Regions from separate parts of the Pseudoclavibacter chungangensis genome, predicted to be linked through region 2. Evidence: riboswitches for the same ligand, from Rfam matches in the RefSeq annotation. Region 2 holds a riboswitch; the other holds the start of a gene.

Region 1 (26,859 bases), 470 kb from region 2:
CTCTGCTCGCGGCGTGCGCATCGGGCGGCGACGGGATCGGCACGCCCCCGCCCGTCCCCACGCGCGAGGCGAGCTTCGACACGACCGCGATCGAGGAGGCCATGACCGCGACGCTCGATGCGGGTGCGCCGGCCGTGCTCGTCGAGGTCCGCGACGGTGACGAGGTGTGGCGCTCCGCACGCGGGACGAGCGCGGTCGTCGGCGGCGCCGTGGCCGATCCGCTCGCGGCCGTCCGCGTCGCGAGCGTCACGAAGTCGATGATGGGTGTGCTCCTCATGCAGCTCGTGGAGGACGGTGATCTCGACCTCGACACACGCATCGAACGGTACCTGCCGGGTGTCGTCGATCCGGCGCAGCCCGTGACGGTGCGGCAGCTCGCGAACCACACCTCGGGCATGCCCGACTACATCGACACGTTCCCGCTCGACGACCCGACCGCCGTGTCCGCCATGCTCACGGCCGAGTACACGCCCCAGGAGCTCATCGAACGCGTCGCCGACGTCCCCTGGCTGAGCGATCCCGGGACCGAGTTCCACTACTCGAACACGAACTACCTCGTCCTCACACTGCTGATCGAGGAGCTCACGGGCGAGTCGCTGCCCGATGTGCTCGCGGAACGCGTGGCCGGGCCCGGCGCGCTCGAATCCACGAGCCTGCCGCTCGACACGAGCATGCCCGAGGGGGCCGCGCACGGGTACTTCACGACGAACGGCATCTACGTCGACGTCACGGAGCAGTCGGGATCCCTCTGGTGGGGCGCGGGCGGGGTCGTCTCGACCGTGGGTGACATCAATACGTTCTACCGCGGGCTCTTCCAGGGTACCTACCTGCCCGACGAGGCGGTGTCGGAACTCATCGACCTCGGCCCCGAGGGGTACGGGCTCGGGATCCAGGGGCACGTCGATCCGTGTCCCGCGCCCGAGCCGACCGCGACTCCCGTCGAGACGACGTCGGATCCCGTGGCGCCGACGGACGAGGCGACGGCCGACGGTGGAGCGACCGGCGACGCGGCCGGAAGTCCGTCCCCGAGTGCGTCGAGCACGCCGCTCGGGGTGCCCGGCATGACCTACGGGCATCTCGGGTCCGGGCTCGGATACCGGATCCTCTCGTTCTCCTCGCCGGACGGCGAGCGCCAGGTGACCGTCTCGTGGACGGCCTCGCCACCCGACTACGGCGACGACCCGCGGCTCGCGCCCGCGTGGGCGGTCGTCGATGCCGCGCTGACCGCGACCTGCCACACCGGGACACCCTGACCTGGGTGCACCCGCCGAGGGGTCGCGCGAAACCGAGTTCTCAATTATTCTGGAATTATGGAATTCCAGGAATCCGGTGGTGGCGCGTCACCCGACGCCCCCGACGACCGTCGCGAGAGCGCGTCGGAGGATGCGGTCGAGGCGCGCGTCGCGCGCATCGAGGAACGGCTCGACACCCTCGTGAACGCCCTGCTCGACAAGCCGATCGACGCGGTCGAACCACCCGCCGCACCCACCGCGCGGGCGGCCGAGCGAGGGGCGCGTTCGTCGGGCGAGGGCGACGATCCCTTCTGGGCGCTCACGGGGCTCCGAGAGCGGTCCCAGGGCACGGGCGCCGTGCTCTACACGGGGACCGTCGACTCGGGCGCAGGGCGCATCGAGTACCAGTGGTCGCGCCCCACTGAGGAGATCCTCTCGCGCGACTGGGACCGCGCGGCGGGCCGGCTCGCGGCGCTCGGTCACCCGGTGCGACTCGAGATGCTCCGACTTCTGCTCGCCGGCGAACGCACAGTGGCCGAGATCGTCGACGAGCTCGATCTCGGGTCCTCGGGCGTCGCGTACCACCACCTCCAACAGCTCGAGGCCGCGGGCTGGGTGCACACCACGACGCGCGGCCGACGCGACATCCCACCGAGCCGTGTCGTCGCGCTGCTCACCGCGATCCTGTCGACCGAGGAAGGCTGACCGTGCACACCACCCCCGACCCCACGTCCGCACCCGTTCCCCCGAACGCGTCCCCACCGTCGAGCGGTCCACCCCGCCCTCGAGCGATCGCGATCGTCACGGCCGCCGTCGCCGCGGGAGTCGTCGCCGTCGCGGGACTCCTCGCGATCCCCGCTCCCCGCGGCCTGGCGGAGCCCACGGGCGACGCCGCACTGATCGATGCACTCGCCCCCGCCCTCGCAGGCCACCACGTCGTGGCGGCCGTCCTCGTCGACGGTGCCGGGACGCGGCACGCGGGCTTCGGGGCCGACGAGTCGCACGAGTTCGAGATCGGCTCGGTCACGAAGACGGTCACGGCCTCGCTCCTCGCCGACGCGGTCGAGCGCGGTGAGGTGACCCTCGACACGACCGTCGCCGACCTCGTCGGGGAACGCGCGAGCGGGAGCCCCGCCGCCGACGTGACCCTCCGCGAGCTCGCGTCCCACACATCGGGCCTGCCCCGGCTCGATGCCACGACCACTGCGGCGTCGATCGTGCCCGGCATCCTGCGGCACGATCCGTACAGCCTGGCTCCCGACGAGGTCGTCGACGCGGCACTCGCCGAGCAATTGACCACGCGGGGGACCGTCGCGTACTCGAACCTCGGCAGTGCGCTGCTCGGGCAGCTCCTCGCCGAGCGCGCGGGCGTGCCGTTCGAGAAGCTCGCGGCCGAGCGCTTCGTCGCGCCCCTCGGGCTCGGGGCCACGAGATTCCCGACCACGCCCGCCGAGCTCGGCCCGGGAGCACCGACCGGCGCGAACGAGGCGCGGCAGTCGGCGGGAGCGTGGACGATGCGCGGCTACGCACCCGCCGGCTGCGCCCGGTCGACGACCGCGGATCTCGCGATCGTGCTGCGGGCCGCGATGTCTGGTGAACTGCCGGGCCAGGAGCCGTTCGAGGCGGTCGCGCCCGTCGGTGAGGGGACGGAGGTCGGTCTCGCGTGGTTCCGGACGAGCCTCGACGACGGGCGGAACGTCGTGTGGCACAACGGGATGACGGGCGGCTTCGCGTCGTTCGTCGGCTACGTCGAGGGCGAGGAGCGCGGCATCGCGATCCTCACCGACACCGCGGCGTCGGTCGACGAGGTCGCATTCGGGATCCTCGAGGGGAGCGTGCCCGCATGATCGCCGTGCTCATCGGTATCGGTGTCGTCTACCTGGCCATGCTCGGGTGGGCGTGCTGGGTCCTCGTCCGCCGCGATCTCGACGGCATCCGCCTCGTCGGCCGCGTCGCCGAGGTCGTCGCGCTCGTGCTCGTGGGCGGGCTGCTCGGCCTGTGGGGACTCGTGCCCGCCTGGCTCGCCTGGCTCGTCGTCGTGCTCGCCGCGCTCGCGGTCGCGATCGGCGTGCTCCGGCGCCTCGGTGTGCTCCCACCGAGTGGCAGGCCCGCCGTGCGTGAACGGCCCGACGGCCGGGCGCGGCCCGTGTGGCCCTCGATCGTGAGCACGGTCGTGGGCGTGTTCATCGCGCTCGCGGTGGGCGCGCTGACGGTCGTCGCGGGAGCCTGACGCGGCGCGCGACAGCGCGCGACGGCGCGGCGGGGGAGCGGTTCGCGACGGATCTGAAGTCGGATGAGCGGCTCGGGTCAGAAGATCATCGGCCGGTCGTCGTCGATCGAGGTCTCCATGTCGAGCTCGACGACGACCGGGACGTGATCGCTCGGCGCATCGCCAGCGCGTTCGTCGCGCTCGATGGTCGCGTCGACGACGAGATCGGCGAACGACGAGGAGCCGAGCACGAAGTCGATGCGCATGCCCTCGTTCTTCGGGAATCGACCGGCCTTGTAGTCCCAGTACGTGTACCCCTCGACGCCGCGATCGCGCACGACGTCCGTGAGTCCGTCGTCGAGGAACGCCTGGAACGCGGCACGCTCCGGCGCCGAGACGTGCGTGTGGCCCTCGAACACGGACATGTCCCACACGTCGATGTCGAGCGGCGCGATGTTGAAGTCACCCATGAGCGCGAGCGGCTGATCGGGATTCGCGCGACGCCACGCATCCGTGTCGGCACGGAGCGCATCGAGCCAGCGCAGCTTGTAGTCGTAGTGCGGATGCCCGAGCTCGCGACCGTTCGGGACGTAGAGCGACCAGAGCCGGACGCCCTCGACCGAGACCGCGAGAGCGCGGGCCTCGAGCGGAAGCTCACCCGACTCGGGCGGCGTGTTCGCGTAGCCGGGCATACCGTCGAAGCCGACCTGCACCTCCTCGATCGGCAGGCGGCTCGCGAACGCGACGCCGTTCCACTGGTTGGTGCCGACGACCTCGAGCTCGTACCCCGCCTCCTCGAACGCCTCGCGAGGGAACTGCGCGGGGGTGCACTTCGTCTCCTGCATCGCGAGCACGTCGATGTCCCGACGCTCGAGGAAGTCGACGATGCGGCCGAACCGGGCTCGGACGGAGTTCACGTTCCAGGTGGCGATACGCATGTGCTCACGCTATCGCCCGGCCGGGAGCGCACGGGCGTGGCGTGCGCGGGGGAACGACGAGGGCGGCACCCCGGAGGGTGCCGCCCTGTCATGCACTCGGCGTGAGCCGAGCGGGTACCGCTACTTGCGGGCCGCCCGTGCGCGCACCAGGACGATCGCCGCGCCAGCGATGAGCGCTGCTGCCGCCGCGAGGAACGGCACGGCGTCGAACGTCCCGCCGGTCTGCGCGAGGCTCGGGGGAACCGGTGTCGAGCTGGTCGGCGTGGTGGGCACCGTGGTCGGCGGCACCGTCGTGGACGGGGTCGTCGGCGGCGTGGTCGCCTCGGCCGACGCCTCGGCGGCCCACACGTCCTCGTCCTCGACCGGGATGCCCGTGACGGCGCCCGCGGCCGTGACGTGTGCCGTGTCGGCGTGCGTCTCCGACGCGGCGAGCGTCAGCGTGCCGGTGCAGAGGAACGAAGCGCCGGGTGCGAGCAGCACGTCCGTGATCTTCACGACACCGGAGGCGTCCGCATCGAACGTGCGCCCGTCGACCGTGCACTGCACGTTCGTGAGGGCGGGGCCGTCGGTCGTGAGGTCGCTCACGACGATGCTGCCGAGCGTCTCGATCCCGATGTTCGTGACCGTCGCCGCGACGGTCGTCTCGGCGCCGGGCTCGACGGTGAGGGCACCCGTGTCGTAGTCACCCTCGGGCTGGTTCACGGGCTCGTACTCGGGGCCCGCCGTGATCTGGGGCACGCCGTCGACGAACTGCACGCCCTCCCACTCACCGGAGTACTTCTCGATGTCGATCGCGGGGCCGGGAACGCCCGAGCCGTAGCCGCCGGCGCCGAATGCCTGCACGACCTTCGTGTACGTCTCGGTCTCGGTGCCGTCGAGGATGACCTCGATCGCGTTGTCGTACGCCGGCTTGATGCCGACGGTCGTGGTGCCGTCGACGACCGGTCGACCGGCCTCGTCCGTGACGAGGTTCGAGTAGTAGACGACGCGGATCTGCGGGTCGACGAGCGACGCGGGCTTCGTCACCGTGAAGGTGAAGGTGCCGTCGTCGTTGCACGTCGTGGTGAGCGAGGCGCTGTCCGGGACGGGCTGGCCCCAACGGCCGGTCGCGATGTCGCGGCCCTCGAGGTGCGGCTCGAGCCCGGGGATGACCTTGCCGTCACGGCAGACCTGCAGGCTCGTGTCGAGCGTGTCCTTGACGACCGCCTGCGTCCAGCCCGTGTTCGAGAGCTGGGCGACCCACGTGATGTGCGGGCCGTTCGCGTTGATGAGTGACCCGTCGGCGTTCTGGCCGGTCGACTCGTACTCGGAGTCGTACCACCAGCCGTTCTTGCCGAGCCAGTCGGGGCCGGGGGTGGGGACGTCGCCCGTGACCGTCACCTGGGTGCCGAACAGGTCCACCGTCTGGGTGGGCGTGTTCACGTCCACCTTCTCGGTGTTGAACGTCGAACGGAAGTTCGCCGAACCCGTGACGTCACGGTGGGCCTCGACGTAGGGGAGGAGCGTGATCGTCAGCACGCCGGCGGCGCGATCGATCGAGACGTCGGCGACGGGCGTGCTGTCGCTCTCCGAGACGGTCATCGTGAAGTCCGCGATCGAGGCCCAGTCCAGCCCCTCGGGGAGCTCGAGGGTCATCGTGTCGCCGGCCTTCGAGCCGTTCGGCACGGTCCAGTCGAAGGTGACCTCGACGTACTCCCAGTGCGCGTACTGCTGCTTGTCGGTCTTCACGTTCGAGATGCCGGAATCACCGCTGTTCGGGATCTCGGCGGCACTCGCCGCGGTCGACACGCCGAACAGGCCGGTGAGCGCGATGAGCACGCCCACGACCAGTGCGAGCGTGGCTCGGATCTGTCGGATCACAGTTCCCCCTGAACCATCCGCCTCTGTGCAGTCGATCCGGCTCGGGTGCCGGATCTCGTACATCCCGCACGAGGCCGGGCACGCATGTGCCCAGCTCATTATGAGCGACACTCGGGAGCGAGGTCGATGGGGAGTGGGATGGGGAGTTCCGTTCGACGATCGGTCAGTCCCCTCGGTCGTGATGGGCCCGCGTTTCTGCGTGTGCGCCGCGCCCGATTCCGGAGAGGCATTGTCGCAAACTGGTTTGTGACGCAAACTGGATTCATGGCGACACACGACTTCACACGCGAAACGGGGAGCGGCGGTACCCACGGCCCCGCGGGCGACGGTGACGTGCCGCTCGACCCGAGTGACATGGCCAGGCTCATGCGCACGCAGGCCGACCGGACCAGGCGCCCCGACATCCGGGTGCTGCGGTGGCTGTTCGTCCTCACCGGCGTGGGGTGGTTCGTCGGGTTCGGGCTCCTGTGGTCGAGTGAGCGCGGCGGCAACCCGCTCTTCCGATTGCCGAGCGACGCGGCCGACATCGCCTACGCCGTGGTCGTCGCGCTGAGCTCGCTCGCGGCGTGCCTGCTCGGTGCACTCGTCGGGCGCGGCATGTCGGGCCCCCGAGCCCGGACCGGAGCGATCTACGGGTTCGCGTGGCCCATCGCGATGGCGGGGGCCGTTCTCTTCGGTATCGGCCTCGTTCGCGCAGGTATGCCCGCCCCCGTCGCGGAACTCTACTTCCCCGGCGCGTGCTGTCTCGTCGCCGGCGTCCTGAGTATCTGCGGGAGCGCGATCTGGCCCTCGCGGGAACGCCTCGCGCTCGGTGGACTGCTCATCGCCACGACGATCGTCGCGACGCTCCTCGGCACGCCACACCACGCGCTCGTCTACGCGGTCGTCGCAGGCGGGGCCTTCGTCGTCGCGGGCATCCGAACGGGCGCACGGGCGGGCGGCGCCGACGACGCCCGATCCGCTCCCGACCCGGGAGCCGCGCGTGGATGAGCTCGATCCGCTCATCCACGTGCCCTCCCGACTGCGCATCATGACGACACTCGACGAACTGCTCGACGACGGCGACCGCCTCACGTTCCCCCGGCTGCGCGAGCTGCTCGGCATGACCGCCGGAAACCTCACGACACATCTCGGCCGACTCGAGCAGGCCGGGTACGTCGTGATCGAGAAGGGATTCAGCGGACGCAAGCCCGTCACGCGCATCGGTCTGACCCTCGCGGGCCGACTCGCGTTCCACACCTATCGCGAGGCCCTGCTGAAACTCATCGGGGGTGCGTCGTGACCACCGTCCTGTCCGTCGGTGACGTCGTCAAGCGGTTCGGCGAGGTGACCGCACTCGATCACGTCTCGCTCGGCATCGGCGCGGGCGAGAGCGTCGGCGTCCTCGGGCCGAACGGCGCGGGCAAATCGACACTGCTCGGCCTGGCGCTCGGGCTCCGGGCCCCGACATCGGGCCGTGTGCGGCTGCTGGGCGGGGACCCGCGGGATCCGGAGCGTCGACAACAGGTCGGCTCGACACCGCAACGCTCCTCGCTGCCCGAACCGCTCCGCGTCGGCGAGGTGCTCCACTACGTCGCCGCCCACTACCGGAACCCGGTGCCGGCGGCGCAGCTCGCCGAGGAGTTCGGCCTCGGCGACCTGCTCCGTCGCCAGTGCGGCTCGCTCTCGGGCGGGCAGCAGCGACGCGTCGGCATCGCGCTCGCGTTCATCGGGGCGCCACGCATCGTCGTCCTCGACGAGCCGACGGTCGGACTCGACCTCGAGGGACGCGCCGCGCTGTGGGAGGTGCTGCGCCGCAAGCACCGCGAGGGCTGCACGATCATCGTGACGAGCCACCATCTCGACGAGATCGAGGCGCTCGCGAAGCGCGTCGTCGTGATCGACCGCGGCCGCGTTCTCGCGGACGATCCGCTCGCCGACGTCCTGCGACGGGTGGACGTGCAGCACGTCTCGGTGCGCGACGCCGACCCGGCCGCGCTGCGAGCGATCGATCCATCGGCCGACGTCGCGGTCGATCCCGAGACGCGCACGGTGAACGTCGTGACGCGCGACGCCGACCGGTTCGTCCGCGGACTCGTCGGAACCGGCACGCCGTTCCGTGATCTGACGGTTCGTGGCGCGACGCTCGAGGAGGCGTTCGTCGCGATCACGAGGGGCCCGTGAGCCGAATCCGCGCCCCCGCGCCCCCACCCCGATCGACCCGCACCGAATCAGGAGGACTCATGACGACGATCGTCGGCGGCACCCGCCTCGCCCTCGTGCACGCGAAGTACGCACTGCTCGAACAGTCCCGCGTCCCCATCGCCATCATCAGCTCGCTCGCGTTCCCGGTACTCATCTTCTGCTTCTTCGTGCTGCCGGTCGAGGCCGTGCGGGAGAATCCCGCCGCCGCCACGGCGACCATGTTCGCGATGATCGTGTTCGCGTTCATGTCGAACGGACTCTTCTCGTTCGGGCTCGATCTCGCTCAACAGCGCGAACTGCCCTGGGTCCCCTACCTGCGCACGCTGCCGGGGCCGCCCGCGAGCCGTCTCGCCGGCCTCGTGCTCTCGACCCTCGTGACCGCATCGCTCGCGATGGTGCTCGTCCTGACGATCGGGCTGCTGTTCACCGCGGCGCGCCCGGAGCCGCTCGCCGTCGTCGTCGCCGGACTCGCGGTGATCGTCTCGTCGGTGCCGTCCGCGCTCCTCGGACTCATCATCGGCACGGCTTGCAGCGCGAAGGCGGCCATTGCGGTGACACAGCTCGTGATGTTCACGACGGCGTTCGCGTCGGGCCTCTTCATGCCGCCCGAGGTCTTCCCCGCGTGGCTCGAGCTCGGGAGCCGCATCCTGCCCGTGCGTGCTGCGCGGGACCTCACGATCTCGATCGCGCTCGGCGAGGCGATCCCCGTCTGGGCGATCCCCGTTCTGCTCGCGTGGACCATCGCACTCGGGGTGATCGGCATCCGCCTCTACCGCCGCGACGAGGGGCGTCGTTTCCGCTGACACCGGCCCCGCGAGGGGGAGCGGGTGCCGACCGGGCGGATCGTGCAGTCGACCCGCCCGACCGGTTTCGCTCTCTTTCACGCAGCCCCCCGGCTGGGAGAGCACCGACGCCCGGCATCGAGAACGGCTCGTTCTCACGGCGAACGCGGGCCCCGGTGGCGACGACGCCGCCACCGGCAGTGTCGAGCGACACCGTCCGTCTCGAACCATAGCCGTTCGTCGGGGCAATGTCGACGATGACTCGCTGGCCCCCACGGGCACCCGTCCGACCGGTGCGTCACGCGTAGGATCGGTGCCGTGACTGACGACCGATCCGCGCTCATCCAGCTCATCCGCGACGAGGCCGTGTTCCACGGCGACTTCACCCTCACGAGCGGGGCGAAGGCGAGCTACTACATCGATCTGCGCAAGCTCAGCCTCGACCACCGCGCGGCACCGCTCATCGGTCGCATCCTGCTCGACCTCGTCGACGAGTTCGGCGACATCGACGCGGTCGGCGGGCTCACGATGGGTGCCGATCCGCTCGCGAACGCCGTCCTCCACCAGGGCGTCGCGCAGGGGCGTGAGATCGACGCGTTCGTCGTGCGCAAGGAGCCCAAGGACCACGGTCGGGGCCGCCAGGTCGAAGGCCCCGATCTGTCCGGGAAGCGCGTCGTCGTCCTCGAGGACACCTCGACGACCGGCGGATCGCCGCTCACCGCCATCGAGGCGCTCGAGAAGGTCGGCGCCGAGGTCGTCGGTGTCGCCGTCATCGTCGACCGCGCGACCGACGCGAAGAAGCGCATCGAGGACGCCGGGTACCTGTACCGGTACGCGATCGGCCTCGAGGACCTCGGGCTCGCGCCGTCGGCGGCCTGATGGGCGCGGGATCACCCGGCGACGAGCGGCCCGCCCCCTCCCGTCGTCGGTCGCTCGACGTGGAACGCCCGCGGCGCCCACGTCGCGCGGTGCTCCTCGTGTCGCTGCTCGCCGGGGCGCTCCTCATCGGCGGGGTCGTGTTCGGCGTGATCGTGCGCCCGTTCTCGACGGGGGCCGACCCCGACGCGACCCCGGCCGCGCCCGGAGCGCCCGTCGATCCCGCGGGCACGGCCGGGACGATACTCGCGGCACAGCTCCAGCCGGGGCAGTGCTTCGCGAGCTTCGAGTCGGCGTGGCAGCCGAGCTTCGAGCTCGCCGATTGCGCGGCGCCGCACGCCGCGCAACTCACGGCCGTCATCGCCGCCGATCAGGCGCTCGGCGCCGACGCGTATCCCGGACAGGACACGCTCCGCGCCGAAGCGATGCGCGCCTGCCAGGCGCCGAGCGCCATCGCGACTGACGTCGCCGCGTCGATCGACGACCTCGTCCTCGATGCGTCCTACCCGCTCACCGAGACCGAGTGGAACGCGGGCGATCGCTCCTACCGCTGCTTCGCGTCGCGATCGATGGGAGAACCGCTCACCTCGAGCCTCGCCGTCGGCTGACGAGGGGCCGACCGCGGCGTGGCGCACATGCGCGCGCCGCTACGATTCCCGCATGACCCACGTGAGCGAGTCCATCGACATCGGCGTTCCGGCTGAGACCATCTACGCCCTGTTCGACGACACGCAGGCCCTTCCGAGCCTCGTGTCCTTCGTCAAGTCCGTCGAGCCGGCCGGCGACAACCTGACCCACTGGGTCGTCGAGGTCGCCGGCGTCAAGCGCGAGTTCGACGCGAAGCGCGTCGTCGCCGAGGCGCCCGTGCGCTCTCGCTGGGAGTCCGCGACCCCCGGCGTCGACTTCTCCATCGAGGCGCGCACGGATGCGACCGGTCCGACGTCGACGCGCTTCTCGCTCGACGCCGAGTTCGACGCGGGCCGCGCCGAGCGTCTCGGCCTCGCGAAGGCCGTCGCGGGCAAGCTCGTGTCCTCCGAACTCAAGAAGGTCAAGCAGCAGCTCGAGGCGTCGCACGGCGCCTGACCCACGACTCCACCCGCCACGGCCGGCGCCCACGGGCGTCGGCCGTCGGCGTTCACGGGCGACGCGACGTTGCGGTCCGTGACGTCGCGGCGGACCCCGCACGGTGCCGTGTGGGACGAATGGGGTTAGGGTGTGCAAAGAGTTCAAGTGCTCCAGGGTCGGTGTAAGTCCGAACCGGCGGTAGAGTCCGCGAGCCTCGGCCCTCGGGCCCTGGTTGATCCGGTGTGATTCCGGAACCGACGGTGAAAGTCCGGATGGGAGGAGTGCTCGGTCGTCGGCGATCCGCCGACCGCTCGTGGTCGACCCTGCACGGTCGACGACGGTTCCTCCCGCGCTGCGCTGTGCGCGGTACCGGAGCCGCACGAGAGACCGGAGCCCATGCAGTCATCGCCGTTCAGCGCACGGAACGCGCGGGTGCTCGCACCCGTCGTGCTCGGATTCGTGGTGCTCGTGCTGTGGCAGCTCGCCTCCTGGGCCGGCCTCGTCGCCGAACAGTTCCTGCCCTCGCCGCTGCACCTCGCGGCACGGTTCTGGCGCGAGCTCACCGTCGGGCCGCTCCTGCCGTACGCCGGCACCACGCTGCTCGAGGCCGTCGTCGGATCGCTCATCGCGGTGCTCGTCGCAGTGCCGCTCGGGTACCTCGTCGCCCGCGTCCCCCTCGTCGACACGGCCGCGTCGCCCTACATCGCCGCCTCGCAGGCGATCCCCGCGATCGCCGTCGCGCCCCTGCTCGTGCTGTGGATCGGCTACGGCCTCGCACCGATCGCGATCCTGTGCGCGATCACCGCGTTCTTCCCGATGCTCATCACGACCGTCCTCGGCGTGCGCCAGCTCCCCGACGACGTCCTCGAGGCCGCCCGACTCGACGGCGCGAACACGTGGCAGACCCTCTGGTGGGTCGAGACGCCGCTCGCACTGCCGAGCGTGCTCGCCGGCATCCGTGCGGGCGTCACGCTCTCGATCACGGGGGCCGTCGTCGGTGAGTTCACGATGGGCGGCCAGGGGCTCGGCATGCTCCTCACCCTCCACCGCGACGCGAACGACACCGAGGGGCTCTTCGCGACGCTCCTCATGCTCATCGCGCTCGCCGTCGCACTCTTCACGGCGCTGCGACTCGTCGAGCTCTGGCTCGCGGTGCGCCACCCGAGGACCCCACTGCTCGTTCCAGAACCCGACCCCGACCCCGCTCACGGAGCCGCCTCATGAACACCACCAGTCTCCTCCGCGTCACCGCCGGCATCGGCGCCGCCGCCGCGCTCGTCGCGGGCCTCGCCGCCTGTCAGGGCGACGACGCGGGCGGCGATCTCGAATCGCTCACCGTCGGCCTGACGTACACCCCCAACGTGCAGTTCGCACCGTTCTACGTCGCCGAGAAGCTCGGCTACTTCGAGGAAGCGGGGCTCGACGTCGACCTGCGCCACCACGGCGAGGCCGAGGAACTCTTCGGCGCGCTCGCCTCCGACACCGAGCAGGTCGTCTTCGCGGGCGGCGACGAGATCATGCAGGGCCGCTCGACGGGCATCGACGTGACGTCGATCGGCACGCTCTACAACACCTACCCCGCGGTGCTCATCGTCCCCGAGGACTCCCCGATCCACAGCGCCGCCGACGTCCGCGGCCACACGATCGGCACGCCCGGACCGTACGGGCAGACGTACTTCGCGCTCCTCTCGCTGCTGCAGACGAACGGTCTCACGGTGTCCGACGTCGACATCCAGCACATCGGGTACACCCAGCAGGCCGCGCTCACATCCGGCAAGGTCGACGGCGTGATGGGCTTCGTGAACAACGACGCCGTGCAGTTCGCGGAGGCCGGCTTCCCGGTCCGCACGATCGAGGTCATGCCCGCCGACCACCAGCAGCTCGTCGGCCCCGCGATCGGCGCCACGCAGGCGACCGTGGACACGCGCGGCGAAGCCCTCACGGGGCTCATGACCGCCCTCGCCCGCGCGCTCGAGTACATGCGCTCCGACACGCAGGGCACGATCGACATCGCCGCCGAGTACATCCCGACGCTCGGCACCGACGAGGCGAAGGCGAGCGCGCTCGCGACGCTCGAGGCGACGCTGCCGCTGCTCGAACCGTACCCGGGCGCACCCCAGTTCGAGAACGACGCCGAGGTGTGGAGCGCCATGGCCACGTTCATGGCCGAGCAGCGCCTGCTCGGTGACGTCGCCGTCACGGCGGAGGAGTCGTACACGAACGCGTTCGTGCCGAGCTCGTAGGCGCGGCGGCGGCGATACGCTCGGAGCATGCCCCCCGCCGAACCGCCCGTCGTCGACGCCCGACGGACGGTGCCGCTGTGGCGCGCCGAGGGCCCCGATCTCGTCCTCCACGGCGACAACCTCGAGGCCATGCGCCGCCTGCCCGACGGCGCGTTCCAGCTCATCTACCTCGACCCGCCCTTCAACACGGGCAAGGTGCAGCGGCGCCGCAGCACGTGCGTCGAACGCGTCGACGAGCAGGTTTCGGAGGAGGGCGGGACGGGGGAGGGGACGCCGCCCGACGCCACCGTGGAGGCGGGGGACGCGGCCGCGCGGATCCTCGTCGGGCACGGCCGCGACGAGCTTGCTCGCGACGAGCGAGATCGTCACGGGCGGGATCGTGATGGGCGGGGCACGGCCGAGCCGGGCACCGTCGGGCGGGATGTCCCCGATGCCGATGCCGCTGCGTCGGCCTCGGCTCCCGCCGTCTCGACGCCCGCGACGAGGACCGGCTTCGCGGGTCGCAGCTACGCACACACGCTCGGGCTCGTGAGCGAGTTCAACGACTCGTTCGCCGACTACTGGGGGTTCCTCGAACCGCGGCTCGTCGAGGCGTGGCGGCTGCTCGCCCCGACCGGCACGCTCTACCTGCACCTCGACTACCGCGAATCGCACTACGCGAAGGTCGTGCTCGACGCGCTCGTCGGCCGAGACCGCTTCCTCAACGAGATCGTCTGGGCCTACGACTACGGCGCGAAGACGCGACGGCGGTGGCCGTCGAAGCACGAGACGATCCTCGTGTACGTGAAGGACCCGCAGCGCTACCACTTCGACTCGGCCGCGGTCGACCGGGAGCCGTACATGGCGCCCGGGCTCGTGACGCCCGAGCAGTTCGAGCGCGGGAAGCTCCCGACCGACGTGTGGTGGCACACGATCGTGTCGCCGACGGGTGGCGAGAAGACGGGGTACGCGACGCAGAAACCCGAGGGGATCCTGCGACGCATCGTGCAGGCGTCCTCGCGTGAGGGCGATTGGATCGCCGACTTCTTCGGCGGCTCGGGCACGACCGCGGCCGTCGCGCGCGCGCTCGGCCGTCGCGTCGTGACGGTCGACGATTCCGCCGAGGCGCTCGCGACGATGCGCCGTCGACTCGGGCCAGAGGGCGTCGAGTACCGCAAGCTCCAGCGGGAGGGCACGCGGTTGCTCTCGGCCGCCCCGCGACGGGCCTCGCCCCGTCGGGTGGGCGCGACACGGGCCGCCGAGCGGCCGACCGCCGCGGTGGGCCGTCCGTCGACATCGGTGAGCGACGCGTGAGCGGCGTGGACGGACCGCGCGACGCCGGACGCACGGAACCGGCCGAGGGCGATCCCGGAACGGACACGCCCGACCGGGCGGCACCGGCACCCCTCGGCGGCGTGGGGCCGTGGCCGGGTGGCCCCGAGGCGTGGCCCGACGAGCCGCGCTACGATCCCGAGCTGCTCGTGAACGGCGACACGCGGAACGTCGTCGACCGCTACCGGTACTGGTCCATGGACGCGATCGTCGCCGACCTCGACACGACGCGGCACCCCTTCCACGTCGCGATCGAGAACTGGCAGCACGACATGAACATCGGTTCGATCGTGCGCTCCGCCAACGCGTTCGCCGCCGAGACCGTCCACATCGTCGGACGCCGCCGCTGGAACAAGCGCGGCGCGATGGTCACCGATCGCTACCAGCACGTCGAACACCACGAGGACGTCGCGGCGCTCGTGCGCTTCGCGCGCGACGCGGGGCTGCCGATCATCGCGATCGACAACGTCCCCGGCAGTGTCCCCATCGAGACGACCCGGTTGCCCGAACGCTGCCTGCTGCTGTTCGGCCAGGAGGGGCCCGGCCTCTCGGCGGAGGCGATCGACGCCGCCGAGCAGGTGCTCGAGATCTCGCAGTTCGGGTCGACGCGCTCCATCAACGCCTCGGCCGCGGCGGCCGTCGCCATGCACGTGTGGGTGATGCAGCACGTCTTCCGCTGAGTCGCGCCCCGTCGTCGTCAGCCGCTCGGGTGCGCGGTTCCGGGTCGGCGCCGGCGACGACGAGCGCACGTTCGGCGACCGCGCCGCGTTCGCCGCATTCGTCGCGGCACGTGAACGCGAGCCCGAGCCCGTCGTGTGGGCGTGGGTCACGCGGGACATCGCGCCCGGCCTCCTCGACCGGGGCGTGCGGGTCGCGCGCTGCCACGACCTCGACCTCGTCGGTCGCATCCTCGTCGGCCGCGGCATGCTCGCGCCGGGCGACGAGCCCGAGCCGGTGACGCCCGCGCACGCGAACCCCGCGCCCGGCGGGGCCGCGCTGTTCGACGCCGACGAGGTCGAGCACGGTGAGGCGGACGACCACGACCGTCTCGTCGCCCGGCTCGACCGGCAGCTCGCGGCACTCGACCGTGCCCGCGACGGCGGTGCGCTGCGGGTGCTCGTCCGCGCCGAGTCGGCGGGCGCGCTCTGCGCGGCCGAGATGCGGCACGCGGGCCTCCCGTTCAGCGTCGACCGGCACGAGGAGGTCCTCCTCGACGTCCTCGGCCCGCGCGGCCCCGGCGGTCGGCCCGTGCACCTCGAGGAGGCGGGGGCGCTCGTGCGGGCCGCGCTCGGCGACCCGCGCGCATCCCTTGATTCACCGCGCGAGCTCGTGCGCGCCCTGCGACGCGCGGGGCTCGACGTCGAGACGTCGAGCAAGTGGGAGCTGTGGGGTGTCGATCATCCCGTCGTCGAGCCCCTCATGCGCTACCGGCACCTCTACCGGCTCCTCACCGCGAACGGCTGGGCCTGGCGCGCCGACTGGGTGCACGACGGGCGCTTCCGACCCGAGTACGTCCCGGGCGGCGTCGTCACCGGCCGATGGGCGACGAGCGGCGGCGGCGCGCTCCAACTCCCGCGCGAGATCCGTTCGGCCGCCGTCGCCGACCCGGGCTGGAAGCTCGTCGTCGCCGACGCCGCCCAGCTCGAACCGCGCATCCTCGCCGCCATGTCCGGCGACGTGGGGATGGCGCGCGCGGGTGCGGAGCGCGACATGTATCTCGCGTTCGTCGAGCGCGGCGTCGTACCCGACCGCGACAGCGCGAAGGTCGCACTGCTCGGCGCGATGTACGGCTCGACGACGGGACGGAGCGCGACGCTGCTGCCCTCGCTCGAACGCGCGTTCCCGCGGGCGATGGCGACGGTCGCGCACGCCGCCCGCCAGGGCGAACGCGGCGAGCAGGTCGCCACGTGGCTCGGCCGCACCTCGCCTGACGCCGCCCCCGGCGTGCGCCCGCGCGACCACGGCCGCTTCACCCGCAACTTCATCGTGCAGGGCACCGCCGCCGAATGGGCGCTCGTGTGGCTCGCCGGGCTCCGCTTCGCGCTCGCGCGCCTCACGGGCGCCGCATCACCCGCCGGGGCGCCGCTCGAATCGACGCCGCACCTGTGCTACTTCCTCCACGACGAGGTCGTCGTTCACACGCCCGAACGCCTCGCCGAGCGGGTCTCGGACACGATCAGGCAGGAGGCCGAACGCGCCGGGCGACTCCTGTTCGGCAACACGCCCGTCTCGTTCCCCGTCAGCATCGCGATCGTCGACGACTACGGGGCCGCCAAGGGCTCCTGAACGGCCGGCGCGATACCATGGAGTGTGATCGGAACGAACCTGCTCGGTATCCCCGAGACGCGACTCGCCGCTGAACCCGAGGTCCAGGCCGATCTCGAGGGGGCTGCGGACGACCAGCGGGGACTCGCCGAGATCGCCGCCAGGTACCCTTCGTCGAGCCTGGTCTGGGCCGCGCTCGCGGATGCGGCGCACCGCGAGCGCAACACGATCGGCGCGTACGCCTACGCGCGCGTCGGCTACCACCGCGGGCTCGACGCGCTCCGCAAAGCGGGTTGGCGCGGACAGGGCCCCGTGCCGTGGGCGCACGAGCCGAACCGGGGCGTGCTGCGGTCCTTCTTCGCGCTGCGCCGCGCCGCCGCCGAGATCGGCGAGGACGCCGAGGTCGAACGCCTCACGGCGCTCCTCGACGACGCCGATCCGCGCGCCGCCGCCGAGATCGAGGCGGGGATCCGGGACTAGCCCGGGAAGACCAGCAGGGGACGACGACGGAGCCGGCCCCGGAACACGCGCGTGTGCGTGACGGACCCAACACCAGAGAAGAGGGCGGACATGCCAGGAGTGGCGATCATCGGCGGCCAGTGGGGCGATGAGGGGAAGGGCAAGGCGACCGACCTTCTCGGCGACCGCATCGACTACGTCGTGAAGTTCAACGGCGGCAACAACGCGGGACACACGGTCGTGATCGGCGACGAGAAGTACGCGCTCCACCTCCTGCCGTCGGGCATCCTGAGCCCGGGCGTCGTGCCGGTCATCGGCAACGGCGTCGTCGTCGACCTCGACGTCCTGTTCCAGGAGATCGACGCGCTCGAGAGCCGCGGCATCGACACCTCGCGGCTGCGCGTCTCGGCCAACGCGCACGTCATCACGGGGTACCACACGACGATCGACAAGGTCACCGAGCGGTTCCTCGGCAAGCGCCAGATCGGCACGACGGGCCGCGGGATCGGCCCGACGTACGCCGACAAGATCAACCGCATCGGCATCCGCATCCAGGACCTCTTCGACGAGAACATCCTGCGCCAGAAGATCGAGGCGGCGCTGTTCCAGAAGAACCACCTGCTCGTGAAGGTGTACAACCGGCGGGCGATCACGGTCGACGAGATCTTCGAGCAGCTCATGACGCACGTCGAGCGCCTTCGCCCCATGGTCGCCGACACGCCCCTCGAGCTGCACCGCGCGCTCGCGGACGACAAGAACGTCGTGTTCGAGGCGGGCCAGGCGACGATGCTCGACGTCGACCACGGCACCTACCCGTTCGTGACCTCGTCGTCGGCGACGATCGGTGGCGCCCTCACGGGCTCCGGCCTCGGGCCGCAGGCGATCCACCGCGTGATCGGCATCGTGAAGGCCTACATCACGCGCGTCGGTGCGGGGCCGTTCCCGACCGAGCTGTTCGACGAGTGGGGCGACCTGCTCGCGGAGCGCGGTGGCGAGTACGGCACGACGACGGGGCGTCGCCGGCGCACGGGCTGGTACGACGCGCCGATCGCGCGCTACGCGGCGCGCATCAACGGCGTGACCGACTTCGTCATGACGAAGCTCGACGTGCTGAGCGGAATCGAGCGGATCCCGGTGTGTGTCGCGTACGACGTCGACGGTGTGCGCTTCGACGAGATGCCTATCAACCAGTCGGACTTCCACCACGCGAAGCCGATCTACGAGGAGTTCCCGGGCTGGGAGGAAGACCTTTCGGCCGCGCGCGAGTTCTCGGAGCTGCCGCGCAACGCGCAGGACTACGTGCTCGCGCTGGAGGAGATGTCGGGCGCCCGGATCTCGGCGATCGGCATCGGCCCGAAGCGCGACCAGATCATCCAGCGCCACGACCTGCTGGGCTGACCCGCCCGGACCCGACTCGACCCGACCCGACCCGACCCGACCCGACCGCGCCCCGGTCGGGACACACGGCAATGAATCCAGCCGGGTTGTTGCTACCGGGCCGCGGCCCGGTAGCAACAACCCGGCTGGATCCGGCCGTGGTCAGGTGCCGCAGAACGTCCGGTGCGCGGGCGAGCCGGCGGGGGCGGGTTCGGCCAGGTCCTCGAGTCCGCCGCGCTCCGTGAACGGCGACGTCACCGCGGCGACGAGGCGCGTGACGGCCGTGAGGTCGCCCGACGACGCCTGATCGAGGGCCGACTCGACGACGTGGTTGCGCGGGATGTAGACCGGGTTCGTGCGGCGGATCGTCGCGGCGTCGGGCGCGTTCGCGCGCCACTCGTGCAGCCACGCGTCGAGCGCCCGCTGCGTCGCCGACGGCTCGGGATCCGCGGTGCCACCTGCGGCTGAGGCTCCGGCCGGGCCGTCCCCGAACGCATCGGACGTCCCGTCGTCGTCCTGCGCCCGCGTGAACCGTCCGCGCAGTGCGGACTCGTCGCCCTCGGCAGCCGCCGCGAGGGCGCGGAAGGCGCCTGTGAAATCGACGCGCGCCCCGGCCAGCAGGGCGAGGAATCGCTCGGTGAGATCGTCGACGACGGCGTCCGGCACGCCGCGTGAGAGGCCGAGCTTGGCACGGAACGCGTGTCGTCGTTCATCACGGTATGCGGGTTCGAACCCCGCGACGACCTCCGCCGCGACGGCGCGCCCGGCGGTCTCGTCGTCGCCGAGGAGCGGGGCGAGGGCATCGCCGAGGCGGGCCAGGTTCCAGGCGGCGATCGGCGGCTGCTCGCCGTAGGCGTACCGGCCGTAGCGGTCGATCGAACTGAACCAGACGTTCGGGTCGTAGCCGTCGAGGAACGCGCACGGGCCGTAGTCGATCGTCTCGCCCGAGATCGTCGTGTTGTCGGTGCTCATGACGCCGTGGACGAACCCGAGGGACATCCAGGCGGCGGTGAGGCGCGCGTGCGCGGCGACGATCTCGGTCAGGAGCGAGCGGTAGGGGTCGGCGCTCCCGGCCACGTGCGGGTAGAGCGTAGCGACGGCGTGATCCGCCGTCCGGCGCAGCAACGCGTTGTCGCCCAGTGCGTGCACGTATTCGAACGTGCCGACGCGCAGGTGGCTGCGCGCGACGCGGGCGAGCACGGCGCCGGGCAGTTCGGAGTCGGGCACCGGGGTGTCGCGATGGATCGTGGCGCCCGTGCCGATGACCGCGAGCGCCCTCGTGGTCGGCACCCCGAGCGCGTGCATCGCCTCGCCGAACACGTACTCGCGCAGCATCGGCCCGACGGCCGCGAAGCCGTCGTTGCCGCGCGACATCTCGGTCGGGCCGGTGCCCTTCAGGTGCAGATCGCGCACGGTGCCGTCGCGGTGGGCGAGCTCGCCGAGGAGCAGGGCCCGGCCGTCCCCGAGCCGTGGCCGGAAGGCGCCCCACTGGTGCCCGGCGTAGACCTGCGCGACGGGTGTCGCGCCGGGCGGCACGTCCTGCCCGGTCAGGAACCGGATACCGGCATCCGTGGCGAGCTCGTCGGGATCGAGCGCGAGGTCGTCCGCGAGCGAGCGATTGAGCGCGACGAGCGTCGGCGCGGGCGTCGACCGCCCGCGCGCGGCGATCGCGAGCTCCGGGAGCGCGTCGGCGAAGCGCGAGCCGAGCGTCGCGGGACCGGTCGGTGCGGGCCGGTGCTCGTGCGTGGTCGGCAGGGTCATGCGGGGAGCGTAGTTCCGGGCGGACGCGCACGGCGAGCGGGAGGGCCGATGTGACGACACGCGACGCAATGTGTGCCGCCACCGGGCGCGCCTGACGGGTACCGCCGGCGAACGCCGCCGGCGGGCGAAGAAGCCGGGCACTGCCGCCGCGCACAGTCGCGGGGCGAAGCAGCGGGGTACCGCCGCCGCGCACGGCCACGGGGCGAAGCAACCGGGCGCTGCCGCCGGCCACGGGGCGAGGCGGCCGGGCGCTGGCGCCGCGCACGCCCACGGGGCGAGGCGGCCGGGCGCTGCCGTCGCGCGCATCAGCTGCGCGTGGCGACACCCCGTTCGAACGTCAGGATGAGGCGCGGTGCCGCGAACCCAGCCGGGTTGTTGCTACCGGGCCCGCGGCCCGGTAGCAACAACCCGGCTGGATCGGGTGGGTGGCGGAACGGAACAGCGCGGACCAGGGCGGGGCCGAGCGGACACAGGTTGGGTTGGGCAAGGCAGGGCGAAGCAGGGCCCGGCGGGAGGGGTGGGTGGCGCCGGCCGCTCAGCCCAGGCGTTCGTCGAGGGCCTGGGGGGACAGCACGTGATCGACCGCGAGCGCGCTCGCGCCCAGGATGCCCGCGTCGGTACCCGCGACCGAGGCCACGAGTCGCAGATCATGCGTCGCGAGCGGCAGCGAGCGCTTGTAGACCACCTCGCGGATGCCCGCGAGCAACTGTTCGCCCGCCTCCGCGAGGCCGCCGCCGACGACGATCATCGACGGATTCACCATGCTCACGCACGCCGCGAGCACGGTCCCGACGTCGCGCCCCGCCCGCCGCATCGCACGCGCCGCCGCGCGATCGCCGCCGCGGACGAGCGCGACGATCTCGGCGCTCCCCGTCACCTCGATGCCCTCCTCGGCGAGCGCGGCGGCGATCGCCTCGCTGCCCGCGACCGCCTCGAGACAGCCAGTGTTGCCGCATCGACAGGGCACGGCGGGGGCACCGTCGACCGCGATGTGGCCGATGTCGCCCGCGGACCCCTTGGCGCCGCGCCGCAGCGAGCCGTCGGAGATGATGCCGGCACCGATGCCGGTCGCGACCTTCACGAACAGCAGGTCGTCGATGTCGGGCCAGCTCGATCGGTGCTCGCCGAGCGCCATGAGGTTCACGTCGTTGTCGACGAGGACCGGCACCGCGAAGTGCTCGTGGACGATGCCGGGGACGTCTGCGCCGTCCCAGCCGGGCATGATCGGTGGGTTGATGGGCCGTCCGGCGGAGAACTCGACGGGGCCCGGGATGCCGACGCCGATGCTCACGAGCGACGAGCGCTCGCGGCCGGCCTCGGCCAACAGTTCATCGCCGAGCGCGCAGACGAGGCCGAGAACGTGTGTGGGCCCGAGGTCCATGCGGATCGCGGTCTCGGCGACCGCGAGCACGTTCGACGCGAGGTCGGTGAGTGCGACGCGGGCGTGCGTCGCGCCGAGATCGACGGCGAGCACGACGCGGACCTCGGGCGAGAACGCGAAGGTCGCGGGGGGACGGCCGCCCGTCGACTGGGCCTCGCCCGTCGCCGAGACGAGGCCTGCGGCGAGGAGCAGCTCGACGCGCGCGGCGATCGTCGAGCGTGCCTGGCCCGTCGTCGAGGCGAGCTCTGCGCGCGTTCGCGGCGCGCCGTCACGCAACAGTTGGAACAACTCGCCGACGCCCGTCGCGCGGGCTGCCGGCCGAGTGGGGCGTTCGATCGCCATGCGTGGCCCTCCGTTCCGGGTTCCGTACCGTGTGCTGTGCGGAAACGCTACCCCGTCGTGGCGCTCCGCCGCCCACTTCTGTCAGTGAGGTCGAATAATTGTGCATCAAGTCGCCAACTTTTGCTTGCTTAGCAACAGAAGTCTCGGTAGCGTGCCCCACATGGTCAACGCCGACCCCGCCACACCCCACGTCCCTGCGTCGCAGCCGATCCTCGAGATGCGCGCCATCGTCAAGCAGTTCCCCGGAGCGCGCGCCCTCGACGGCGTCGACCTCGAGGTGCTGCCCGGCGAGGTGCACTGCCTGCTCGGCCAGAACGGTGCGGGCAAGTCCACGCTCATCCGCGTGCTCTCGGGCGCGCACCAGCCCACCGAGGGCGAGCTGTTCCTCGACGGCGAGCGCGTCGAGCTCCCGACGCCGATCGCCGCGATCGCCGCGGGCATCGCGACCATGTACCAGGAACTCGACGTCGTCGACGGGCTGAGCGTCGCCGAGAACGTCTTCCTCGGGCACGAGCTGCAGACCGCCGGCGTCACGCGCCGGGCCGATGCGGGGCACCGGACTGCACAGCTGCTCGAACGCCTGGGACACCCCGAGATCTCGCCCGACCGCGAGGTCGGGCAGCTGCCGGCCGCGGGCAAGCAGATCGTGTCGATGGCCCGGGCCCTCTCGCACGATGCCCGTGTCATCATCATGGACGAGCCCTCCGCCGTGCTCGACGCCGAAGAGGTCGCGAACCTGTTCCGCGTCGTCGAGCAGCTCACGCGCGACGGCGTCGCGATCGTCTACATCTCGCACCGACTCGAGGAGATCCGCGCGATCGGTGACCGCATCACGGTGCTCAAGGACGGTCGGACCGTCGCCCAGAATCTCCCCGTCGCCGACACGCCGACGCGAGAGCTCATCACGCTCATGACGGGCCGCTCCGTCGAGCACGCGTTCCCCGCCAGGCCCGGTATCGCGGCCGAGGCGGCCGCGGTGCTGCGCGTCGAGGGCCTCACGCTCCAGGGCACGTTCCGGGACGTCGATCTGACGGTCGCGGCTGGCGAGATCGTCGGGCTCGCAGGGCTGGTCGGGTCGGGCCGCTCGGAGATCCTCGAGACGATCGCCGGGGCCCGTCGCCGGACGGGCGGCAGCGTGTCGGTCGACGGTCGACGGCTGCGTCCCGGGTCGGTCAGCGCCGCGGTCGACGCGGGTGTCGGCCTCGCGCCCGAGGAGCGGAAGAGCCAGGGCCTCATCCTCGACGAGCCCGTCTACCGGAACATCACGCTCTCCACGTTCGCTCGCTTCGCGCGGTGGGGACTCCTCCGCGAGGGTGCCGAGCGTGCCGCCGCCGACGAGCAGGCCTCGTCCCTCGAACTGCGTCCGACGGGCGTCGAGCGCGAGATCCGCACGCTCTCGGGCGGCAACCAGCAGAAGGCGATGCTCGCCCGGTGGCTCGTCCACGGCTGCCGGGTACTCCTGCTCGACGAGCCGACCCGCGGCGTCGACGTCGGCGCCCGAGCCGAGATCTACGCACTCATCCGACGGCTCGCGGACGAGGGCACCGCGGTCGTGGTCGTGTCGAGCGAGATCCCCGAGGTCCTGGGGCTCGCCGACCGGGTGCTCGTCGTCGCCGACGGCGAGATCGTCCACCGCGGCCCCGCCGACGAACTCGACGAGCACGCCGTACTCGACATGGTGATGGAAGGCAGCGCAGCATGAGCAGGAGCACCCCCGGCCCGTACGGCCCGAAATCGGGACCCGGCACGGGTGACGACCGCGACGCGGGACGGGCCACGCCCGACGAGACCGGGCCCGCCGTGGCCGCGTCCGCGCCGGCCGAGCACGCCACCGTGGACGACGCGCCCACGCTCGGGAAGCGCGCAGCCGGTGCCACCGACGCCGCACCGGCGCCCGCGCTCGGGAAGCATGCTGCCGCGGACGCCGTCGTCCCCGAGACGCCGCCCGCCGCCGACGAGAGCGCGCGCGTCGAACGTGCGGGCGCTGCGGCGGTCCGCGAGCGGCGAGGCTTCCTCCGGGGCTCCTCGGCCCGCAACCTCGGCCTCGTCATCGCCCTCGTCGTCCTCGTCATCGCGGGCACCGTGACGGCGGGCGAGCGCTTCGCGAGCATCGACAACCTCATGGTGGTCCTGAGCCTCGCCTCGGTCATCGGCGTCCTCTCGATCGGCATGACGTTCGTCATCACGGCGGGCGGCATCGACCTGTCGGTCGGCTCGGTCCTCGGGCTCGCGTCCGTGTGGGCCACGACCCTGTCGACGCAGGCGTACGCCGAGGCGTTCGGCTGGGGCGTCATCGTCCTCACCGCCCTCCTCGTCGGGCTCGGGGCGGGGCTGCTCAACGGCATCCTCATCGCCTACGGCCGCGTCGTCGCGTTCATCGCGACGCTCGCGATGATGGTCGCGGCGCGCGGCTTCGCCGAGCTCATCGCGCAGCGGCGCACGCATGTCGTCGACGTCGACTCGTTCCTCGACACCTTCCGCGGCAACCTCCTCGGCGTCCCCGTCATCGTCTGGATCTTCGCGGCCGTCGCCGTCGGCGGCTGGTTCCTCCTCAACCGCACGACGTTCGGACGCCGCACGGTCGCCGTCGGCGGCAACCCCGAGGCCGCGCGCCTCGCGGGCATCAAGGTCAAGCGGCACACGATGTACATCTACGCACTGTGCGGCCTCACCGCCGGCATCGGCGCGGTCATGATGCTCGCCCGCACGACGGCGGGATCGTCCACGAACGGCATGCTCTACGAGCTCGACGCGATCGCCGCGGTCGTCGTCGGCGGCACGCTCCTCGTCGGCGGCCGGGGCACGATCGTCGGCACCGTGCTCGGCGTCCTCATCTTCGCGACCCTCACGAACGTGTTCATCCAGAACAACCTCGACAGCTCGGTGCAGGCCATCGCCAAGGGCGCGATCATCATCGTCGCCGTGCTCCTGCAGCAGCGCTTCTCCCGGAAGAACGCGACGAGCTGACCCATCCCGACGACCCCATCCCCCACCACACAACCGACCGACGGACGGCATCGAAGGAGATCCCCATGTCCACCACAACCTCCCGCAGGCGCCGCCTGCTCGGCATCGCCGCGACGGGCGCCACCGCACTCCTGCTGCTCACCGGCTGCCTGTCCAACACACCCGCCGCGGAACAGAACACGGGCGGCAACGAGACCACGACCGACAACGACGCACCGGGCGAGAAGATCGTCATCGGCTTCTCGGCACCCGCCGCCGACCACGGCTGGATGGGCGCCATCACGACCGCCGCCGAGGCCGAGGCGGCGAACTACGAGGACGTCGAGCTGCGCGTCGCGGAGGGCACGAACGACGTGAACCTCCAGATCAGCCAGGTCGAGGGATTCATCAACGACGGCGTCGACGCGATCGTGCTGCTGCCGTTCGACGGTGCGGCCCTGACCGAGGTCGCGATCAAGGCCATGAACGCGGGCATCCCCGTCATCAACGTCGACCGCGAGTTCACGAGCCCGTTCGCGGCCCGCACGACCGTGCTCGGCGACAACTACGGCATGGGCGTGAGCGCGGGGACGTACATCTGCGAACAGCTCAAGGACACGCCGGACGCCGTCGTCGCGGAGATCGCCGGTATCGACTCGCTGCCGCTCACGCAGGACCGCAGCACGGGCTTCGCGGATGCGCTCGACGACTGCGGCCTGAAGGTCTCCAACCGCGTCGCCGCCGACTTCACGGTGCAGGGCGGCGAGCAGGCGGCGTCGAGCCTCCTGCAGGCGGCGCCGAAGATCGACGCGATCTGGAACCACGACGACGACCAGGGCGTGGGCGTGCTCGCCGCCATCGAGAACGCGAACCGCAGCGAGTTCTTCCTCGTCGGCGGCGCCGGATCGGCGAACATGATGCGCGAGATCCAGGAGGGCACCGGTGTCGTGCGGGCGACCGTCGTCTATCCGGCCACCCAGGCCGCGGACGGCGTGAAGCTCGCGCGCCTCATCGCGAACGACCGCTCGCTCGGCGACCTCGAGTCGCACAGTGTGCCGCGCCTCATCCAGCTGTACGCACCGGTCGTGACGAAGGACAACGTGGCGGAGTACCTCGACACCGCGTTCGAGTCCTGACCCCACCCCGTACACGGCACCGCTCCGGGGCCGGCCCGCGCGGCCTGCCCCGGGTGGCGGTACCGATGAGAAGGAGCACACGATGCAGCAGGACAACAGGCCGACGCTCGGGGTCGGAATGGTCGGGTACGCGTTCATGGGCGCGGCGCACTCGCAGGCGTGGCGCACCGCCCCGCGCTTCTTCGACCTGCCGCTCGATCCGCGCATGCGGGTCGTCGCGGGGCGCGACGCCGATGCGGTCGAGCGGGCGGCGAGGCGGCTCGGCTGGGAGGAGTCGACGACCGATTGGCACACGCTCCTCGAACGGGACGACGTGCAGCTCGTCGACGTGTGCACGCCGGGTGACACGCACGCCGAGATCGCGATCGCCGCGCTCGGGGCCGGTAAGCACGTCCTGTGCGAGAAGCCGCTCGCCAATTCGGTCGCGGAGGCCGAGCGCATGGTCGACGCGGCGGAGGCCGCGTGGCGCACCAACGGCACGCTCGCGATGGT
Region 2 (5,081 bases):
GGTGCGGAGTCGTTGGCCAATGTGAGAAAAGCGTCGGGTGTGGAGATCTCGTAGGGGAGTTCGTCTCCGGGCATCTCCAGCAGGCCCGCATCGGACGTCACGAGGTAATCCGCCCGCCCATCGACGGCCGCGGCATGAACATGTCCGTCGTGAGGATCTTTGCCTGGGTAGCTCGCGTCGATCCTGTAATCGGCGATGATCTCATCCATGTTCTCGCGGAGATGCTCGGCGAGCCGGGTAATGTCGCCGCCGTCGGCATGAGGGCGGCTTCGACGGAAGTGATAGAGCACCTCGGTGAGGATGTCCTCGGTGGTGAGGACGACGTACATTCCGTCGGCCTCCAGACGAAGCATGAGCATCCAGTCGCGCAGTGTCCTCGAATACAGGACGTTTGCGTCCACGAGTACTCGTTGTACGCCCACACCGGGAGCGTAGCGCCGATCTAGATCCCGCCCAGGTTGTCCGACGCGTCACGAAGTGCGTCGAAAGCGGCCCGCTTCTCGTGGCGTCGGGCTTCCGCGAACTCGAGCACGGAAACGGTCGGGATCCGGGTGTGGGTGCCGACCTTGCGCGCGGGCAGTCGCCCCTCCTGGACCATTTTCATGATCGTGGGTCGAGACAGGCCGATGAGTTCCGCGGCAGCGGTCGTCGTGAGTTCGTCCGGGAACGATCGGACGATCGTGGTGGCTCCGCAGGCGGCGCGTTCGATGACATGCAGAATGAAAGCCGCCAACTGCGGAGGAACAGCGCGTGACGTGCCGGCCGCCGTGATCGTGATCGCGTCCGGTTCGTCGTCGCGCAAATCCTCCATGACGGAGACGGCCGCCTCTTGAATGGTGTCGTCGGCGATCACGGTCTCGTGGCCGAGTGTCGTGAGTCCCATTGCCGACTTCCTTCCCTGCGCGAAGCGAGGCGCCGCGTCCGCTGTGCAAGATGTGACACGCGGACGGCGCTGTCGCCGTGACCGACTCCGGTCAACACGGTGGATTGCGTGGTGCGCGGGGCCGATCGCGTCCGGCTTGCCTCATGCTAGATCGCTTGCACCTGTATCTGCAACCTTGGGCTGCCGTGGAATCCGCCCGTGGGCACGCGGCCGGTACGGCGAGCCTGCAGCGCCACCGCGAGGCTCAGTCGTCCCCGGGTCGTGTCACCGACGCGGTCTCGAGCAGTCGCTCGACGTGGCGGGCGAGGACGTCGGTCTCGATGTTGACGGTGTCGCCCGGAGTGAGGGTGGCGAGCGTCGTTGCGGTCCGTGTCTCGGGGATGAGTGACACCTCGAACCAGTCCGTGCCGAGCGCGCTCACCGTGAGCGACACGCCCTGCACGGCGACCGAGCCCTTCGTGACGATGCGGCGCGCGTGCTCGGCATCGAGCGTGAAGCGCACGACGGTCCAGCGCTCCGCCACGACGAGCGACACCACCTCCGCGGTCGTGTCGACGTGGCCCTGGACGATGTGGCCGCCGAGCCGGTCGCCCACGCGCATCGCGCGCTCGAGGTTCACCTGATCCTCCGGGCGCAGCTCGCCGAGCGTCGAGGCGCGCAGCGTCTCGCGCATGACGTCGGCGGTGAACCGCTCGGCGTCGTGATCGACGACCGTGAGGCACACCCCGTCGACCGCGATCGAATCACCCGTCGACGCATCGCTCACCGCGAGCGGTGCCGCGATCGTGATGCGAGCGTCCTCGGCACGCACCTCGATCCGCTCGACGCGCCCCAACTCCTCGACGATTCCCGTGAACATCGTCAGCCCTCGTTTCCGTGGCACTCCGGGGTGAGTCCCTCGGGCGGGCGCGACCGGAGCTCGTGCCACCGTCGTCGAACGACGGCCGGACGACCCGTGCCCGCACATGCGCCTCCCATCCGGACTTTGACCGTCGGTCCCGGAATTCCACCGGATCGACCGCCAGGTAGGCGGGTCGCGGACTGTCACCGCCGGTTCGGAATCGCACCGACCCCGGAGCATGTAGCGCGGTCAGCGTAACCGACGCGCGCGTCCTCCGGCACCCCACGACCGGGCCGGCCTCGCCCACGCGCGAGCACACACGACGCCACGGGGCGTCGGCGACGCGGTGCACTGCGCCGTTCCCCGGCTCGCGTCCCGCCGACCCGAACGCGCCACACCTCGTCGACCTGACGTCGCGTGACGCGAACCGACCGCGCATGACCTCGATGGGCGGCCGGTTTCGCCGCTCGACGGCCCGCCGAGCTCCCAGGTGGTCGGCGTCAGCGCGTCGAGCCCGCCCGTGCCGTGCCCTGCCCTCGCCCTCGCCGTCGAACCCTCGCCCTCGCCGTCGAACCCTCGCTCATCGTGCTCGACGGACCGGTCTCGGCGCTCGACGTGCCGTGCAGGCGCAGATCCTCGACCTCCTCGTCGAGACGCAGGAACGGCTCGGCGTGAGCTACCTGCTCATCACCCACGATCTCGCGGTCCTCCGCAGCATCACCCACGGTGCCGCCTGCTCGATCGGGGGTGCGTGCGGGAGGCCGGGACGAGCGAGCAGGTGCACTTCCACCCCCGCGCCGAGTACACGAAGCGCCTCGTCGCGGCGGTCCCCCTGTGACGAGGAACCGGGGCCCCGCGCGGATGTCCCGGGTCAGTGACCGCGGGCACGGGCTCCCACGCCCGGTAGCCCCTCCGGCGGGAAATCCCCGCCGCAGCACCCTTCACGGTCGGGAGGAATTGCTGCGCGCGCTCGGTCGGCATGCAGCTCGCCGTCGCCGACACGCTCACGGCGCCGATGACGGCACCCGACGCGGTCACTTCGACATGTCGGTCGACTATTCCGACACGCCCGGACCCACGGTTCGACACGACACGCGCTGAACACCCTGGTCGCCCCGACGGAGCCCCCGTCGCAGCGGCATGCCTCCACGACTGGGACAGGTGCCGCTGTCGGGTCCCCGCAGCTTCGAGAGCCCGTGGGCCCGCTGATGGTGCGAGACGACCGAGCGGCCGGACCTGCGCGCCGTGTTCGGCACCGAAAGGGGCCCCGACCCGGGTGTGGGCGACGCCGCGACGGAGCCGCCCCCTCTCGCTCTCGCCGACTACCTCGCCGTGCTGGAGACCGCGGGCTACCGCGTCGCGTCGATCACGACGATCGGAGGGAGCCACGTCGTGCGCGCGGATCCAATCGAGCCGGTGACAGTCGATCGACGTGACTGACGCGGCTGCCCCGCGATCTTCGGGCTTGCATCCCTCGAGACGCTCGGCATACTTGTGAGTCCGTCGTCGGGCCGCTCACCCGCGCGGTCGAGCCACTCGCGCCCCGCCGGACGCGATCCTGGCCGGATCGGAAGCGAGCGCGAGGAGTTCCCATGACCGACGAGCCCATCCAGCGAACCGCCGACGACGCCGGTCGACCCGGGCGACAGCGACGCCTCGAGGTCGACGACGTCATCGTCGTCAACCCGAAGAGCATCCGGAAGGCCATCGGCGGCACCGTCGTCGGCAACTTCATGGAGTGGTACGACTTCGGGATCTATGGCTACCTCGCCGTCACCATGACGACCGTCTTCACCGAGGGCATGGACGAGCGCATGGGCCTGCTCGTCACGCTCTTCGGCTTCGCGGTCTCGTTCCTCGTGCGCCCGATCGGCGGGCTCGTGCTGGGTCCGCTCGGCGACCGGCTCGGTCGTCAGCGCGTCCTGTTCTTCACGATGGCGCTCATGGCGATCTCGACCGCGCTCATCGGCCTGCTCCCCACCGCCGCGCAGATGGGCCTCTGGGTCATCGTGCCCCTCTACCTGCTCAAGATGCTGCAGGGCTTCTCCACGGGCGGCGAGTTCGCCGGCGCATCCACCTACGTCGCCGAGTTCTCGCCCGACCGCGCCCGTGGCTTCTGGTCGTCGCTGCTGCAGGTCGGCTCTTACCTCGGCTTCGCCGCGGGTGCCGCGACCGTCGCGATCACCACCTGGATCACGACCTCGCTCGCGGGCGACAACGCGATGCTCGACTTCGGCTGGCGCATCCCCTTCCTCCTCGCGATCCCCCTCGGCATCGTCGCGATCTGGTTCCGCGCCCGCATCCCCGAGACGCCGAGCTTCGAGGCGAGCGAGGCCGCGAACGCGGACTCGAAGGACGAGGTCGAGGACGCCGCGGCCCGCGCCCGACGCGACGACGACCCGCTCGCACGTCACGGCATCCTCGGCGTGCTCCGCCACCACTGGCGCTCCGTGCTCATCGGCATCGCGATCGTCTCCGCCGAGCTCACCGTCGCGTACGCGCTCACGAGCTACATGCCGACGTACCTCGAGAAGGAGGTCGGCCTCTCGACGCTCGACGCGGCGATCGCGACCGTCCCCGTCCTCATCGTGATGTCGCTCCTGCTGCCGTTCATCGGTCGCCTCTCCGACCGCATCGGTCGCAAGCCCGTCTACACGATCGCCGTCGTCTCGAGCCTCGTCCTGCTCGTGCCCGCGTTCGCGATCATGCAGATCGGCCAGGAGTGGGCCGTGTTCATCGCGCTCGCCATGGTCGCGATCCCGACCGCGTTCTACGTGTCGCTCACCGCATCCGCCCTGCCCGCGCTGTTCCCGACCGCGTCGCGCTTCACGGGCATGGGCATCACGTACAACCTCGCCGCATCGCTCTTCGGCGGGACGACGCCGCTGTTCAGCCAGGGCCTCATCGAGCTGACCGGCAACACGTTCATGCCCGCGTTCTACATCATGCTGTTCGCGGCACTCGCGGGCGTCGCACTCATGTTCATGCCCGAGTCCGGCAAGCGACCGCTCATCGGCTCGCTCCCGACCGTCACGACGTCGAGCGAGGCCGAGGACCTCGTTCGAGGTCAGGACACGAACGAGTTCCTCGACACGAGCACCATGCCGCTCGTCACGCGACGCGACAGCTGAGCACGCACGACGCCGGACCCCACGAGACGTGTGGCCCGGCGTCGTCGTTCGTGGGTGTCGTCGCCGGGACCGGCGGGTTCGTGCTCCGCGCCGCAGCGGACCGCACGACCGGGAGCCGAGCCGAGGCCCATCGGGCCGAGCCGCGCCGTCAGGCGACGTTCGCGCCGGTCCGCTCGCGCTCGCCGGCGTCCGACCGGTCCGGCCCGTCGGTATCCGTGGTGGCAAT

Evidence for each region. Region 2 has a riboswitch for FMN ahead of HNR16_RS14205 (riboflavin synthase). Riboswitches for the same ligand answer to the same signal wherever they lie in the genome.
Region 1: linked by a shared signal. The riboswitch ahead of HNR16_RS18680 (ABC transporter permease) and the one ahead of HNR16_RS14205 (riboflavin synthase) in region 2 are both predicted to bind FMN.

The regions. Positions count from the first base shown of each region.
Region 1 is NZ_JACCFV010000001.1:3,672,251-3,699,109, forward strand. It holds gene HNR16_RS16305 (serine hydrolase domain-containing protein) at 1-1,253, shown strand, start outside; gene HNR16_RS16310 (ArsR/SmtB family transcription factor) at 1,311-1,937, shown strand; gene HNR16_RS16315 (serine hydrolase domain-containing protein) at 1,940-3,079, shown strand; gene HNR16_RS16320 (hypothetical protein) at 3,076-3,462, shown strand; gene HNR16_RS16325 (exodeoxyribonuclease III) at 3,540-4,379, opposite strand; gene HNR16_RS16330 (Ig-like domain-containing protein) at 4,500-6,239, opposite strand; gene HNR16_RS16335 (hypothetical protein) at 6,504-7,229, shown strand; gene HNR16_RS16340 (transcriptional regulator) at 7,222-7,521, shown strand; gene HNR16_RS16345 (ABC transporter ATP-binding protein) at 7,518-8,402, shown strand; gene HNR16_RS16350 (ABC transporter permease) at 8,462-9,226, shown strand; gene pyrE (orotate phosphoribosyltransferase) at 9,524-10,084, shown strand; gene HNR16_RS16360 (septum formation family protein) at 10,144-10,689, shown strand; gene HNR16_RS16365 (SRPBCC family protein) at 10,742-11,164, shown strand; FMN riboswitch at 11,309-11,434, shown strand; gene HNR16_RS18680 (ABC transporter permease) at 11,543-12,370, shown strand; gene HNR16_RS16375 (ABC transporter substrate-binding protein) at 12,367-13,389, shown strand; gene HNR16_RS16380 (DNA-methyltransferase) at 13,417-14,682, shown strand; gene HNR16_RS16385 (TrmH family RNA methyltransferase) at 14,784-15,380, shown strand; partial or broken gene HNR16_RS16390 (bifunctional 3'-5' exonuclease/DNA polymerase) at 15,469-16,986, shown strand; gene HNR16_RS16395 (DUF3151 domain-containing protein) at 17,011-17,445, shown strand; gene HNR16_RS16400 (adenylosuccinate synthase) at 17,536-18,822, shown strand; gene HNR16_RS16405 (protein adenylyltransferase SelO) at 18,964-20,562, opposite strand; gene HNR16_RS16410 (ROK family protein) at 21,098-22,285, opposite strand; gene HNR16_RS16415 (sugar ABC transporter ATP-binding protein) at 22,446-23,987, shown strand; gene HNR16_RS16420 (ABC transporter permease) at 24,335-25,252, shown strand; gene HNR16_RS16425 (substrate-binding domain-containing protein) at 25,318-26,367, shown strand; gene HNR16_RS16430 (Gfo/Idh/MocA family protein) at 26,450-26,859, shown strand, end outside.
Region 2 is NZ_JACCFV010000001.1:3,210,470-3,215,550, reverse strand. It holds gene HNR16_RS14215 (PIN domain-containing protein) at 1-401, opposite strand, end outside; gene HNR16_RS18670 (helix-turn-helix domain-containing protein) at 443-853, opposite strand; gene HNR16_RS14205 (riboflavin synthase) at 1,128-1,742, opposite strand; FMN riboswitch at 1,846-1,967, opposite strand; gene HNR16_RS14200 (hypothetical protein) at 2,225-2,449, opposite strand; gene HNR16_RS14195 (MFS transporter) at 3,317-4,855, shown strand; gene HNR16_RS14190 (hypothetical protein) at 5,004-5,081, opposite strand, start outside.